Regions from separate parts of the Arthrobacter sp. TMN-49 genome, predicted to be linked through region 1. Evidence: riboswitches for the same ligand, from Rfam matches in the RefSeq annotation. Region 1 holds a riboswitch; the other holds the start of a gene.
What was found. A riboswitch is a leader RNA that binds a small molecule or an ion and turns the genes downstream of it on or off. The one in region 1 is predicted to bind thiamine pyrophosphate.
Positions count from the first base shown of each region.

Region 2: it holds a riboswitch for thiamine pyrophosphate, as region 1 does, so the genes downstream of both, thiC (phosphomethylpyrimidine synthase ThiC) here and ACX80E_RS04440 (ECF transporter S component) in region 1, are expected to answer to the same signal.

Region 1 is NZ_JBTNDH010000006.1:73,097-80,261, forward strand. Features, by position in the region: gene ACX80E_RS04425 (L-lactate dehydrogenase) at 1-789, opposite strand, end outside; gene ACX80E_RS04430 (energy-coupling factor transporter transmembrane component T family protein) at 864-1,661, opposite strand; gene ACX80E_RS04435 (ABC transporter ATP-binding protein) at 1,658-3,256, opposite strand; gene ACX80E_RS04440 (ECF transporter S component) at 3,259-3,891, opposite strand; TPP riboswitch at 3,936-4,054, opposite strand; gene ACX80E_RS04445 (DUF4235 domain-containing protein) at 4,226-4,486, shown strand; gene mnhG (monovalent cation/H(+) antiporter subunit G) at 4,611-4,973, opposite strand; gene ACX80E_RS04455 (monovalent cation/H+ antiporter complex subunit F) at 4,970-5,245, opposite strand; gene ACX80E_RS04460 (Na+/H+ antiporter subunit E) at 5,242-5,856, opposite strand; gene ACX80E_RS04465 (Na+/H+ antiporter subunit D) at 5,853-7,165, opposite strand, start outside.
Region 2 is NZ_JBTNDH010000045.1:11,780-18,944, forward strand. Features, by position in the region: partial or broken gene ACX80E_RS15585 (NAD-dependent epimerase/dehydratase family protein) at 1-118, opposite strand, end outside; gene thiC (phosphomethylpyrimidine synthase ThiC) at 310-2,097, opposite strand; TPP riboswitch at 2,092-2,199, opposite strand; gene ACX80E_RS15595 (diacylglycerol/lipid kinase family protein) at 2,296-3,198, opposite strand; gene ACX80E_RS15600 (glycerol-3-phosphate dehydrogenase/oxidase) at 3,195-4,760, opposite strand; gene ACX80E_RS15605 (TetR/AcrR family transcriptional regulator) at 4,760-5,368, opposite strand; gene ACX80E_RS15610 (FAD-binding oxidoreductase) at 5,386-7,062, shown strand; gene ACX80E_RS15615 (SDR family oxidoreductase) at 7,059-7,165, shown strand, end outside.

The sequences.
Region 1 (7,165 bases):
CACGCTTGAGACCGGCAGGATGCTCCGCTCGTCAGCCAACACGGCCTCGACGATGCGGGCACCGGAGAGCCCGATCGCGTAGTTCGTTGCGCCCTTACCGGCAATGACCTTGTAGGCGGCATGGACCACGTCGTGGGTGAGCGTTTCAAGCCGTTCACGCGGAAACAGCAGGGTTCCGGAGGAGTCGGTCCATTCCGGCAGCGGGGTCTGTCCGATGGTCGCTGTGGACCACAAGGGGAATTCCGTGTCGCCGTGCTCGCCGACGATCAGCGCATGCACGCTTTGCGGCGCGACGGCGGCGGCCTCCGCCACCAGCCAGCGCAGCCGGGCGGAGTCAAGCACAGTTCCCGAGCTGAAGATGCGTCCGTGCGGCAGCTCGGTGATGCGCTCCGCCACTGCCGTGAGCACGTCGCAGGGGTTCGTCACCAGGATAAAGACAGCATTTGGCGACAAGGCCACCAGCTGCGGCAGCATCTTCTCCAGGATTCGGACGTTGACCCCTGCCAGCTCAAGCCGGGTCTGGCCCGGCTCCTGCTTGGCCCCGGCCGTGATGACGATGACATCGGAATCGGCCACCAGCGCAATATCGCTTCCGCCTGTGATGCGCGGGGCGCCGACAAACGGTGTCCCGTGGGCCAGGTCAAGGACTTCCGCCTCCACCTTGGCTGTGGCGATGTCATACAAGACAATCTCACGCGCGGACCCTCGAATGAGCGCAGCGTAGGCGAGGGAGGTGCCGACGCTTCCGGCGCCGACAATGGTGAGCTTGGTGCTGCGTGCGATCGTCATGCCACCAGTATCCCAGCCCCGATGTTGCTGTCACTGTTTGTGTCCGGCTATTTCCCTGTCTCCGTGCGGAAATGCTAGCCAAACACGGGATTCCACGTTCCCAGCACGACGGCGGCCGCCACAGCGATGGCTGCTATCAGCACGCCGCCGGCCGCGACCCACAGATCGTGGGCAGCAAAAGTGGATTCGCGGGCCCAACTGCGCGGCCCGGCCCCGAATCCCTTGGCCTCCATGGTGACAGCCAACCGTGAGGCGCGGCGCACGGCCTGCACCAACAACGCCATGGCCTGCCCCAACTGTGCCTTGACCCCACGGAACAGCCCGGGCTCACCGCCCACACCCCGGGCACGGCGCGCCATGCCAAGGGTTTGCCATTCGGCCACCAACAGCCCCACCAGCCGCATGGCTGCGAGGGCGCCCAGCACAAAGCGATGCGGCAGCCGCAGCTTCTGGGCCAGGGCGTCAGCCAAGTCGGTGGGATCGGTGGAGGCCAGCACGATGATTCCGGGCAGGGCGATGGCCAGGCCACGCAGGGCAATGGCCACACCGGCTTCCAGCGACCCGCTGGTGAAGGTCACCGGGCCCACAGCGAGCAACAGTTCGCCGGTCTTGGGTGCCAGCAGCGCCGTCCCGTAACCACCCACAATTGCTGCCAGCAGGACGGGCCAGCCGCGCAGCAACAGCATGCGGTCGCTCAGCCCGGCCAAGGGCAGGAGTGCGCATTCAAGCATCAGTGCCACCGTGGCCGAGACCCAGTCAACACTGACCAGCAGAACAAGTGTGATCGCCATGCCCGCGCCCAGTTTCGCCAGCGGATTGGCCCGCGCCAACCACGCCGTGGAACGGGGTGTGGCGATGATGTCGACGCTCATTGCTGCACCACTTTCGCCGCCGGCAGCGGGGCGGCGATGGGGCCACGCACCCGAGGTCCCGGCTGCGAGCTTGCGAGCTGAGGGAGGGTGTGGGGAACGGGGGCGCCCAGCACCAACTGTTCGCCACCGAGCACGGCGCTGAACGCTGCATCGTGTGTCACTGATACCACGGCCGTGCCGGCGTCCAGCAGTTCAGTCAGCAGGGAGGCCAGCTCGGCCCAGGTGTTGGCGTCTTGACCAAAGGTTGGTTCGTCCAGGACCAGGACTTGTGGACTGGCCGCCAACACTGTGGCCACCGACAGCCGCCGCTTTTCACCGCCGGAGAGCGTGAATGGGTTGGCTTCGGCCAAATGATCCAGCCGCAATCGTCCCATCAACTCATCCACCGCGTCACCACCGCGCCCCAACAGTTTCGGCGCAAACAACAGTTCCGCACGGACACTGCCCGCCACAAATTGGTGCTCGGGTTCCTGAAAGACCGTGCCGATCCGGCTGATCAGCTGGCGCCCGCGCCATTTCAGTGGCGTGGCTCCGGCTCCGCGAGCCAACGCTGCCGTGGCCAGCAACTCCCCGCCCGCCGGCGCCAACAGGCCGGCCAGGGTTAGCGCCAGCGTCGATTTTCCCGCCCCGTTGGGGCCCGTCACGCTCAGCGCCTGCCCCGCCCTGACCCGCACGGAGGGCACCACAGCAACAGCTTGCACCGGGTGCCGGCGCCGCCCCTTGATGCGGGAGACGGCAAGGGCGTCCGCCTGAAGCAACAGTTCCGCCCCGGCGTCGGACGTCGTCAACGCCGCCCTGGGCCGGACAGCTGGCACATAGCCAGGCACCCAAATACCGGCAGCCGTCAGCAGGTCCCGGCTCTGCGCCAACACGGCAGCCGGCGGGCCATCAAATAACACTCCGCCGGGCTCGCCCAGCGCGGCCGGAGCCAGGACCACAATCCTGTCCACCACCTCCAGCCACACAGACACCCGGTGCTCCACCACCACCAAGGTGGCCCCCGTTTCATCCAGGCTGCGGCGCACAGCGTCACGCACCTCCACCACACCGGCCGGATCCAGATTGGCTGTGGGCTCATCCAACAACAACAAGCCGGGGCGCATGGCCAGCATGCCGGCCAACCCCAAACGCTGTTTTTGCCCGCCCGACAGCGCCGAACTGGGATGATCCAGCGGCAGTTTCAACCCCACGGACTCCAGCGAAGCTGTCACCCGGCGCCAGATCTCATCGCGCGGGACAGCCATGTTCTCGGCCCCAAAAGCAACGTCGTCACCAATGCGTGAGAGCACCACCTGGGCGTCGGGGTCCTGCTGCATGAGCCCCGCCCGGCCGCGTGATGCAGCCGCCGGGCGCCCATCAATGAGCAGCTCACCGACCTCATTGGCGTCCTCGTCGTCCCCCAGCACCCCGGCCAGGGCGTGCAGCAGTGTTGACTTGCCGGCCCCCGAAGGGCCCAGCAGCAAAACCCGCTCGCCGGGGGCAATCTCCAGCTCGAGATCATGCACGGCCCGGTTGTGCCGGCCCGAATGCCGCCAGCCCCACCCCCGGGCGCTGATTCGCGCCGGAGTAGTCCCCCGGTTCTGCGCGGCAGCCATGTTTACACCGCTCGTTCGCTTGCGGCGCCACGCGAGGGCAGATTGGCAAGGGCCCCCGTGCGTGCCAGCCCGCGCACGGCCAGCCAGGATACCAATCCGGCAATGATGGCGCCGGAGATCATGGCCAGGACCACGTAGACGAGCTTCCACTCCATGGCCCAGGCGAAATTCCAGACCAGGGAGTCGTTGATGCCCATGGCCAGGCCAGCCAGTGCCCCGGCCAGCAGGGCCACCGGCAGGGTGAACTTGCGGTAGCGGAACAGCGCGAAGCCCAGCTCAGCACCGAGGCCCTGAACCAGGCCAGAGAGCAACACCGTGAAGCCGAAGTGGGTGCCCAACAGGCCCTCCACACAGGCGGCAATCAGTTCACAGTAGAGCGCTGCGCCGGGTTTGCGGATGACCAATCCACCCAAGACGCCGGCGATCAACCAGCCGCCGCCGTACAGCGCACCAATGGGCGGGAAGGCGATCGTGAAAGCACTGATCAGTCCATAACCGGCGGACCACAGCCAGAAAATGACGCCGATGGCGACACCCAGAACTGACACCACCACAATGTCCACGACGCGCCACGTGGACTTGCGTGCTGCTGGGTTGCTTGGCGCCGCGTTTTCGCTCGCGATTGACTTGCTCATGGTTCCTCCTTCGCAGGAGGGGCGGCAGGCGGACCTTCCGCGCAGCCGAAGAGAACTCGACTCCCTTCGCCGGTACTAACCGGAGCAGGTTCGAGGGTCTGCGGCGAACCGCACTCTCAGCGCCGGTACCCATTGGCGGGTAGACGCTCCCCTGTCGTGTTTGAATTGCGACTTAAGTTTACCCCCGCCCCATGCCGGGCCCTAATAGCCACCGTGACGTGCCGTAATGCGCCCTGCAGGGCACCGCTCCAGCGCATTGGGGGCGTGAGCGACTAGGCTAAACGTGAGGTATTTGCCCGGCTTGGGTCAGTCCCACACACGCAAGGAGTCCTTCATGAACATCGTCTTCAAATTGCTCGGCACCGGGGTGAGCTTGGGTGCTGGTTTTGCGGCCAGCAAGCTGGTGGACACTGTTTGGGAGAAAAGTACTGGCAACAAGCCCCCCAAAGACGGCGCAGACTTGGAAAATAGCCTCCGCTCGGCCCTGACGTTCGCCCTGGTGTCCTCGGCAGTGGCGGCCATCATCCAGGTTTTGGCCGGGCGTACCACCAAAAAGGCGATCGCCCGTTTTAGCCACCACCCAGAAGAGGTCTAAATACTCTCCCGGCGCGCGCGCAGGAATCTGAACGGGCAGTTGTGGTTGATGTTTTTGTAAAACATCAACCACAACTGCCCGTTCGGCGAGGCGGAGGAGTTGGTGGGCCCCTCGGAGTTGGGGACTAGTCCTTACTGCCACCCTCAACGGCGGCGGCAACTACCTGATCCAGCTCGTCCACGCTGAGCCGGGCCGGCTGGCGGTGCTTGGTCCGGTAGCCTGCACGGCCCACCATGTGGGCAGAGACGGGAACTGTGAGCAACTGAAAGAGCCACGCCACAATCAAGATCGGCAGCAGCGACCACATCCGCAGCTGCAATCCCATGGCCGACAGCATGAGCAGCAAACCGAGCACCTGCGGCTTGGTGGCTGCGTGCATACGGCTCATCAGGTCGGGGAAGCGCAGCAGGCCAATGGCCGCAGCAAGACTCATCAGCGCCCCGCCGAGCAAGCAGATGGCCGTCGCCACATCAATGAGGGCGTTCATACGTCTTCCTTCCTGTGCGCCACGAAACGCGCCACAGTCACTGAGCCGATGAATCCAATGACTGTCAGGACCACCAGAAGCGCCAGATTGTCCGTGTGCTTGTTCATGGCCATTTCAGTGGCCAGGGACGCACCAAAAATGGCCAACAAAACATCCGCCGCAATGACACGGTCCAGCAGTGAGGGGCCGGCCGCAATGCGGTAGATGGTGCCCGCCGCCGCCAGCGAAAGTATTACCGCAACAATGATGACAACAACGCTCATCGCCGTCATTTCTCCTCCTGCGCTTTCGGCGGAGCAGAAGCCACGTGCGTCACCATGGGCGCCCCGCCGGCTTCTGCCGTCAGTGCAGCCAGTTCTTCCTTGGTGCCCATAACGCGTATCAACCCAGCCTCAATGTCTTGGATGCCTTGACGAACTTTTTCAACACCGGCGGGCGACTCCACATTCATGGCGTGGACGTAAAGTGTTGCCGTGCCTCGATCCACTTCAACCACCAGGGACCCCGGGATGAGTGAGAGCACGTGCCCCACAGCCGTCATGAGCAGATCTGAGGTGCTGCGCAAGGGCACGGCAATGACAGCGTTGCGAATCCGTGGCCCCCTGGACAGGGCCCAATACAAGACCTGGAAACTGGCGACCACAACTTCCTTGATGAACCACAGAACAAAAGTCACCGCACGGAGCACGTTGAACCGCCCACTGAGTTCAACCGGCGGCAGGTAAAACGCGCGCGAGACGCCCATGGCAATCAAGGCACCAAAGACCAGGTTCCCGGCGCTGAAGTCCTGCCACAGCGCACCCCACACCAGAACAAGCCAAACAAGCAACGGCAGTTTCTGCCAGGCAGTGCCGCTGCGCTTCAATTTCACGCCCTGGCTCATGGGTTCCCCGCCCCCTGTCCGAGAACGGCTTCAATATAGGCAGTCCGTTCCAGCATGCTGGTGGCCGCGTCCTGGCTTAAGTCAAAGAGCGGGCCGGCGAATACTGTCATGGCAATACCGAGCACCACCAGCCCCATGGTGGAATACACCATCATCCTTGGCAGGATCGGAACCTCATTCTCGCCGGAGAACCGCCCCTGCGTGGCATCCACGTGTTTGCTGGTGCGCAGGGCACGCATGCTCTGCTTGCCCGAGGCATCCGGCGCGGTGGCGAGCAGTACCGGGTCGGGATCTTCGGCGTCGGCCGTGCTACGCCAAAACACCCGGTTCCAGACGCGGGCTACGACCAACAGGGTCAGCAGGCTGGTCACGACACCGCCCACAACTACCGCGTAGGCGAGCGGCGAACCGTCAGCCACACCCGCCTGCACAAGCCCCAGCTTGCCCAGGAAGCCCGAGAATGGCGGGATGCCGGCCAGGTTCATGGCGGGGATAAAGTACAGCACGGCGAGAATAGGTGAGAGCTTGGCCAGCCCGCCCAAGCGCATGATCGAGGAGTTGCCGCCGCGCCGCTCCACCAGGCCTGTCACCATGAACAGGGACGTTTGGATGGTGATGTGGTGGATGACGTAGAAAATGGTGGCGGCCAGGCCAATCACCGAGGACAGTGCGACGCCGAAAATCATGTACCCGATATGGCTCACCAGGGTGAAGGAAAGCATACGTTTAATATCTGTCTGGGCTATGGCACCGAGAATTCCCACCAACATGGTCAGCAACGCCGCCACCAGTAGCACGCCGTTGAAATGGTCTGCGGGAAAGAGCAGCGTCTCGGTACGGATGATGGCGTAAACACCCACTTTTGTCAGCAGCCCGGCAAACACTGCCGTCACCGGCGCTGGTGCTGTGGGGTAGGAGTCCGGGAGCCAGAATGAGAGCGGGAAGACTGCCGCCTTGATCCCAAACGCCACCAGCAACAACACGTGCAGCAGGTGCTGAGTGCCCGGATCCAGTTCACCGAGTTTGATGGCCAGATCGGCCAGGTTGACTGTTCCGGTGGCGCCGTAAATCATGGCGATGGCTATCAGGAACAGCAGCGAGGACACCACGCTGACAACAACGTAGGTGATGCCGGCACGGATGCGCGGCCCGGTCCCGCCAAGAGTCATGAGCACATAACTGGCCGTCAGCAGGATCTCAAAGCCCACGTAGAGGTTGAACAGGTCACCGGCCAAAAACGCGTTGGAAACGCCTGCCACCAGGATCAAATAGGTGGGGTGGAAGACGGAAACGGGGCCACTTTCTTCAC
Region 2 (7,165 bases), on a different contig from region 1:
GGCTCCGCTCCCCTGCCCTGTCCACGTTCAGCACCTGGTGCCCGTCCCGGGTCAACCTGTGCACGACATACTGCCCCAGCTTTCCACTGCCACCTGTCACTGCAATTCGCGTCGGCACTCCTTGGTCTGAGTCATGGGGCCCTGCCCTGTACTCTGAGGAAGCTGCCGTCGTACAGGCTATGCAAACTACGCTATCTACTTCCAGCAGCCATGTCAGCAGCTGTGCCACACCCGGCCCGCCCTAGGAAGAAGAGACCCACCTTCCGTGTTGCCAGGAGCGGGCCGGGACAGATCACCACGATCGTGGCTCTATGGCTGTGCGGGAAGCTGAAGTTCTGGCAGATACACTTTTCCACCCGACGCCAGAAACTCCTGACTCTTTTCACGCATACCGCTGTACATCCCGGCGATGGCTGCCTGCGACTCGGCCGAGCCGAACTCGTCCCTGATGTCCTGACTGATACGCATGGAACAGAACTTCGGTCCGCACATTGAACAGAAGTGGGCGGTCTTGGCCGGTTCGGCGGGCAGGGTCTCGTCGTGGAAGGCCTCGGCCGTGACAGGGTCCAGCGACAATGCGAACTGGTCGCGCCAGCGGAACTCGAAACGGGCCTTGGACAAGGCGTCGTCGCGTTCCCTCGCGCCGGGATGCCCCTTGGCCAGGTCGGCAGCATGCGCCGCGATCTTGTAGGTGATCACCCCAGTCTTCACATCGTCCTTGTTCGGCAGGCCCAGGTGTTCCTTCGGGGTCACGTAGCACAGCATGGCCGTGCCGTAGCGGGCTATTTCCGTCGCCCCGATAGCCGAAGTGATGTGGTCGTAGCCAGGTGCTATGTCGGTGACGAGCGGCCCTAGCGTGTAGAACGGGGCACCCTTGCACAGCTCCTGCTGGCGCTCAACGTTTTCCCGGACCAGATGGAACGGGATGTGACCTGGACCCTCAACCATGACCTGCACGTCATATTCCCAGGCCCGTTGCGTCAATTCGGCCAAGGTGTCCAGTTCGGCAAATTGGGCGGCATCATTGGCGTCGGCGATCGACCCCGGACGCAGCCCGTCCCCCAGCGAGAACGCCACGTCATATTGGGCGAAGATTTCGCACAGCTCCTCAAAGTGCGTGTACAAGAAATTCTCCTGGTGGTGGGCAAGGCACCAACCAGCCATGATGGCCCCGCCACGGGAAACAATGCCCGTCACACGATTGGCCGACAGCGGGACGTAACGGAGCAGGACACCTGCATGGATGGTCATATAGTCCACGCCCTGCTCGCATTGTTCAATCACCGTGTCCCTGAAGATCTCCCACGTCAGATCGTTGGCTTCACCGTTAACCTTTTCCAGCGCCTGGTAGATCGGCACCGTGCCGATAGGAACCGGGGCGTTGCGAATCAGCCACTCCCTGGTGGTGTGGATGTCATCGCCGGTCGAGAGGTCCATGACCGTGTCGGCACCCCACTGGGTTGCCCACTGCAACTTATCGACTTCCTCGGCGATTGAACTGGTGACAGCCGAATTGCCGATGTTGGCGTTGATCTTCACCAGGAAGGCCCGGCCAATGATCATCGGCTCAGACTCCGGGTGGTTGATGTTGTTGGGGATGATGGCCCGGCCGGCCGCCACCTCGCTGCGCACCAAATCGACGTCGCAGTTCTCACGGATCGCCACAAAGCGCATTTCCGGGGTGGTGATGCCGCGCCGGGCATAATGCATTTGTGTGACGCGCTGGCCCGTCAGCGCGCGGCGCGGCTCGGGAACCGATCCCCTCCACTCTGCTGAGGCAGCACCCCGGCGTACCGCCGACTTGCCGTCATCAAGTAAATTCCTGGTGCGTCCCCGGTAGATTTCCGTGTCCTTGCGGGCACTGATCCACTCACTGCGAAACGGTTGCAGGCCAACGACCGGATCGCTGCCCGGTCCGGCGGTGCGGTACACACGAAACGGTGCGTTAACTTCACCGTTGGGGGACGGCTCGAGCGCGATTTCCGTCTGCGGCACACGAATCCCTGAACCGGGGTCCACCTGGAATGCTAGTGAATGTGATTTCAGGGATTGCGTGACATTTTGGGCAGGGATCAAGGTTGCTTCTTGGGAGGTCAAAGACTGCTCACTTCCTTCGCCGGCATTACCCGGACAGGTTCAACGGTCGCAGACTGCTTCAGCCCGATCTCAGCCCCTGCAAGGGCACCCGTGTGGTCGTAAGAGACGCTACCACGCAGCGTGGGGTGCCGTGTGCACCGTGGCCTCAGCCGCGGGTCGGCTCCAGGACGCCAATCAACTGGCAGAAGTGCCGGCGCCCTACGAAAACGCCACCGATCCCTGCGGCACAAGCACCTGCACAGCCCCCGGCACCAGCTCCACCACGGCGGGAAGTGCGGCCACCCTCTCGCCGTCGGCATACATGTTCAGCGGCTTGTTGGCACTGATGCTGACGCTGCTGCCACGGGTGAACGTGATGTTCGGCTGGCCAAGATGCCTGCCGCGGTAGGATCGCAGAAAGGTCAAGGCCACGCCAAGAATCGTTGTCTGGCCTTGGGAGACCACATCCAGCAGTCCGTCGTCGGCCTTAGCTTCCGGGCAGATGCACAGCCCTCCCCCATACTGGCCAACATTTCCAACGGCCACGAACCATCCCGGGAAGGTGGTCTCCACACCGTTGACGGAAACCGTGAACGTCACGTTCTTCCAGGCCAGGAAGGCCTTGAGCCCGCCGTACAGGTAGACGAACGGACCAAGGGGCAGCCGGGCGCTATTGCCGTATTCGTTGGCGAGCCCGTCGAAGCCCACATTGGCAACACCGAAGTAGGGGCGGCCGTTGACCAGCCCCAGATCCACCTCCCGGACCACCAGCGCACCAAGGGCCCGGACCGCCTTAACCGGGTCAAGGTTCAGCCCCAGCCTGCGCACCGTGTCATTGCCCCGGCCGCCAGCCAGGGGCAGGACAATTGCCCCCGACTTCCAAGCCCCGGCCGCCGCAGCCCCGAGGAAGCCGTCGCCACCTAGGACCACCACCAGGCTTCCAGCGGCGGCGGCACCGGCCTGCGCAGTGGCGTCCTCCAGGCACTCGGTGATGCACACCGAGGGCACGAATCCGGCCGCGCGCAGGGCGTGGGCAGTCCGCGGCCACAGTCGGCCAGCCCTGCCTCCGCCCGACGCCGGATTGACCAGAAGCAGCACGCCGCCTCCCGGGACGGCGCTCATGGGCTCTCCCCAAAAGCCGGAGAGTCTGCCAGTGCCAGGATCAGCTCGGCCCGCCCGCGGGCCCGCGCCGCGTCTTCAGGGACAAAGGCCAGGCGGGTGCGCCGCTCCAGCAGGTCTTCCACCGTGGTGGCCCCCTCGGCGCGCACCGCGAATAGCAACTCGGCACCTGTGATCTCAGACCCCTCGAACAACGGGTCTGACAGGATCGGATCGCGCCGTTGGAGGGCCTGCACAGCCGTGGCTTCCGTGCCGTATTTCTGCACGAGCCGGGCGGGAGCGTCAACGGCGCCGAGCGCCTTGACGGTAGCGGCGCCCACCAGCGGCAGGGTCTTGGTGCGGCATGGCTGGTCGGCTCCGAGCCGGGCGGTCACGGCATCCACAGCGTCCTGGGCCATCCGCCGGTAGGTGGTCATTTTGCCGCCCACCACCGTGATCGGCGCGCCGGGAATATCCCGGATCAGGTGCCGGCGTGAAATGTCGGCAGTTCCGTCGGGGCCCTCTCCCCGCCGGGCCTGCACCAGGGGCCGCAGCCCCGCGAAGGAGCCCACCACGTCCTTGCGGGTCAGCGGCACCGCAAGGGTGGTGTTGACAATGTCCAGGAGGAAGTCGACGTCGTGCTCGGGAACCGGCGGATGGTGGCCGTCGGCGCTGTGGTCCGCCTGGTCTGTCAGACCGATGTACACCACGCCGGCGGGCTGCGGCAGCACGAACACGTAGCGGCCAAAATGCCCCGGCACGGCCACTGTGTGCGCGGCATGCGGGTTGCCCAGCCGGTCCGCGCGCACCACCAGGTGGGTGCCCCGGCTGGGGGTTACCCTCAGTTGCGGCTCGAAGTCGGCGGCCCACACGCCGGTGGCGTTCACCACCACCCGCGCGGCAATTTTCACCGGCTCCCCCGTCCGGGTGTCGACGGCGTCCACGGTCGTTGCCGTCACGTCACTTGCCTTCACATCACGCATCACGTGCGCCCCGAGCCCGGCCGCGGTACGGACCGCGCCGAGCACCAGGCGTGCATCATCGACCGCTTGCCCGTCCCAGTAAAGGTACCCTCGCCGCAGCGTCGTCTGCTCGAGGGCGGGCACCAAGGCTCCCACCGCCCGGCTCGAGAGGAGTTGGGGCCGCGGCAACGTCTTGCCACCCAGACCGGACAGCCTGCGCAGCACGTCATAGATGACCACACCCGCCCCGGCCGCCAAACCCTCCCAGGCAGGGGCGGTGCGGGCATCTGGAATCACAAACCCCAGTGGCCGGACCAGGTGCGGGGCGATTTTACTCATCAGCCAGCGGCGTTCCACGGCCGATTCCCAAGCCACCGCGAAATCCATCTTGGCCAGGTAGCGCAGCCCGCCATGGATGAGCTTGGAACTGTAGCCGCTGGTGCCGGAACCAAAGTCGCTGCTCTCGATCAATGCAACACTCAGGCCGCGACTCACGGCGTCCAGGGCCACCCCGGCACCGGTGATGCCGCCACCCACCACGGCAACGTCCACCGTGTGGGCTGCCACATGGTCCAGCGAATGCCGGCGGCTTGCATCGTTGATCCAGCTGGGGTTTTCCGTCATCAAGCTTGTGTCCCTTCAGATCCGGCGTTCGACGGCGTGAGGTAGCGTTCCAGCATCTTCTTCAGTTCCGCCAGGGAGTCCTCGAAGGTGTCCGTCTTCAACAGGACCCGGGAAGACAGCGCAACGCCTTGGAGTGCCAGCAAAAGCATGGTGGCTGTGCCCGCGGACGCTGCGATGCTGCCATCGGCAATGCCCTCCTCGAGCAGTGCGCGCAGCTGGTCCAGGACCAGCTGCTGGCTGGCACCGAACCGGTCCGTCACATAGGGAATCAGGAATTCCGGGTCACGCTCGGCGATGGAGGCGAGCATTTCCGAGGTTGCAAACACCCGGACGCTTTCCACGGCGAAGTGCACCAGCTGCTCCCTTCCGGTGCCGGCTGGTGTCCCGGTCCGCACGGTGCCGGCGTACTGGCGGAACTCATGGGTGAGGGATGCCAGCACCGCGTTCTCCACCGAGCCCATCCGGCGGTAGAACGTCATGCGGGAGATGCCGGCACGTTCGGCAATGTCGTTGGCTGTGGTGCGCCGCACGCCGTGGAGCACCACGGTGTCCCTGATGGCGGAGAGGAGCTTCTCATCCACCGGCAAACTGGTACGTTGAGACTTCATGTGTCACACTGTATCCCATGGTGACGAATCTCACAGCAGAAATTTCCTCCTCGGTCTGGTACGGCTGGGGAGACCCGGCACATGCCCGCCCGCTGGGAGCCGGCGCGTTGAGCTTCTTGCACAGCACGCTCAAGCTCGTCAGCGTCGAGGCCGCGCACAGCCCCGTTGACCTGGCCGATGTCCGGGTGGGGCCCGTGGCGCTTGGGGACGGCGTCCTAGCCGAGCTCCGCGCCATCACCGGGGCCGACCATGTCTCCACGGACGCGGCGGACCGCATCCTCCATGCCGGCGGAAAAAGCACGCCGGACCTGCTGCGCCGCCGCGGCGGGGACGCCCTGGACGCCCCCGACGCCGTCGTCTTCCCCGGCAGCATCGAAGAAGTGCGCTCCATTCTGGCCCTGTGCGGGCGGCGACAGCTGGCCGTGGTCGCCTTTGGCGGCGGCACGTCGGTGGTGGGCGGGGTGGAACCGCTGCGCGGAAAATTCGACGGTGTCATCACCATCGACATGAGGCGAATGAACCGGCTCCTCCACGTTGACCCGCTGTCCCGGACGGCAACCTTCGAGGCTGGCGTCAGGGGGCCCGCCATCGAAGCGGCGCTCGCCCCGCACGGCTTCACGCTGGGGCATTTTCCGCAAAGCCACCAGGAGGCGACGCTCGGGGGCTATGTGGCCACCCGCTCCGCCGGTCAGGCATCCACGGGCTACGGGCGCTCGGACGATCTGGTCAAGTCGGTCCACCTCGAGACACCTCGGGGCCCGTTCGACGTCGGCTCGCTGGCGCCCGGAACGGCTGCCGGACCCAAGCTGCTCGACGTCATCGTGGGCAGCGAAGGCACTCTGGGCGTCATCACCACGGCCACCGTGAAGGTGTGCCCCATGCCGGCAGAGAAGGTGTATGGCGCATGGTCCTTCCCCTCCTTTGCGGCCGGGGCCAGCGCCATGCGACGCTTGCGCCACGACGGCTTGGGCGGGGACATGCCGCACGTGTGCCGCCTCAGCGACACTGATGAAACGGCGTCGACCTTCAAGCTGGGCGGGTGGAAGACCGGCATGCTCTCGCGCTACCTCAGCGTCCGTGGCCAGCAAACTCCGGCGCTGGCGCTCTTTGTCTGGGAAGGCGACGGGCGCCAGGCCCGCGCCCGCAAACGCCGCAGCGCACGGATCCTGCGGCGGGCCGGGGGCGTCCCGCTGGGGCCGCTCCCAGGGAAGTCCTGGGAGCACGGCAGGTTCAGCGGTCCGTACCTGCGCGATGAGCTGCTGACCCGCGGCGTCTACGTGGAGACTCTTGAAACGGCCACCACCTGGGGCCGGGTTGATCAGACGTACCGCGATGTCCGCCAGGCCATCCTTGACGCACTGGAAGCCCGCGGTGCGGCGGCCTACGTCCAGACACACATTTCCCATGTGTACTCCGACGGCGTCTCGCTGTACTTCACGTTCCTGGCCGGCCTTGAGGCGGACGGGCTGGCACAAAATGCCCGGGTCAAGGAAGCGGCCTCAACCGCCATCGTCGCCGCGGGCGCCACCATCACCCACCACCACGCCGTCGGCACTGACCACGCACCCTACATGGGCGCGGAAATCGGGGAGCTGGGTATCAAGATCCTGGCCGGCATCAAGGACACCCTGGACCCCGACGGCATCATGAACCCGGGCAAACTCATCCCACAACACCTGGAGACCCAGCAATGAGCAACGCCATCGAATCCCTCGCCGGCTCTACCGTCCTGATCACCGGCGCCGCCATGGGCATGGGCAAAATGTATGCCCAGCTGGCGGTGCGGGACCACGCCGC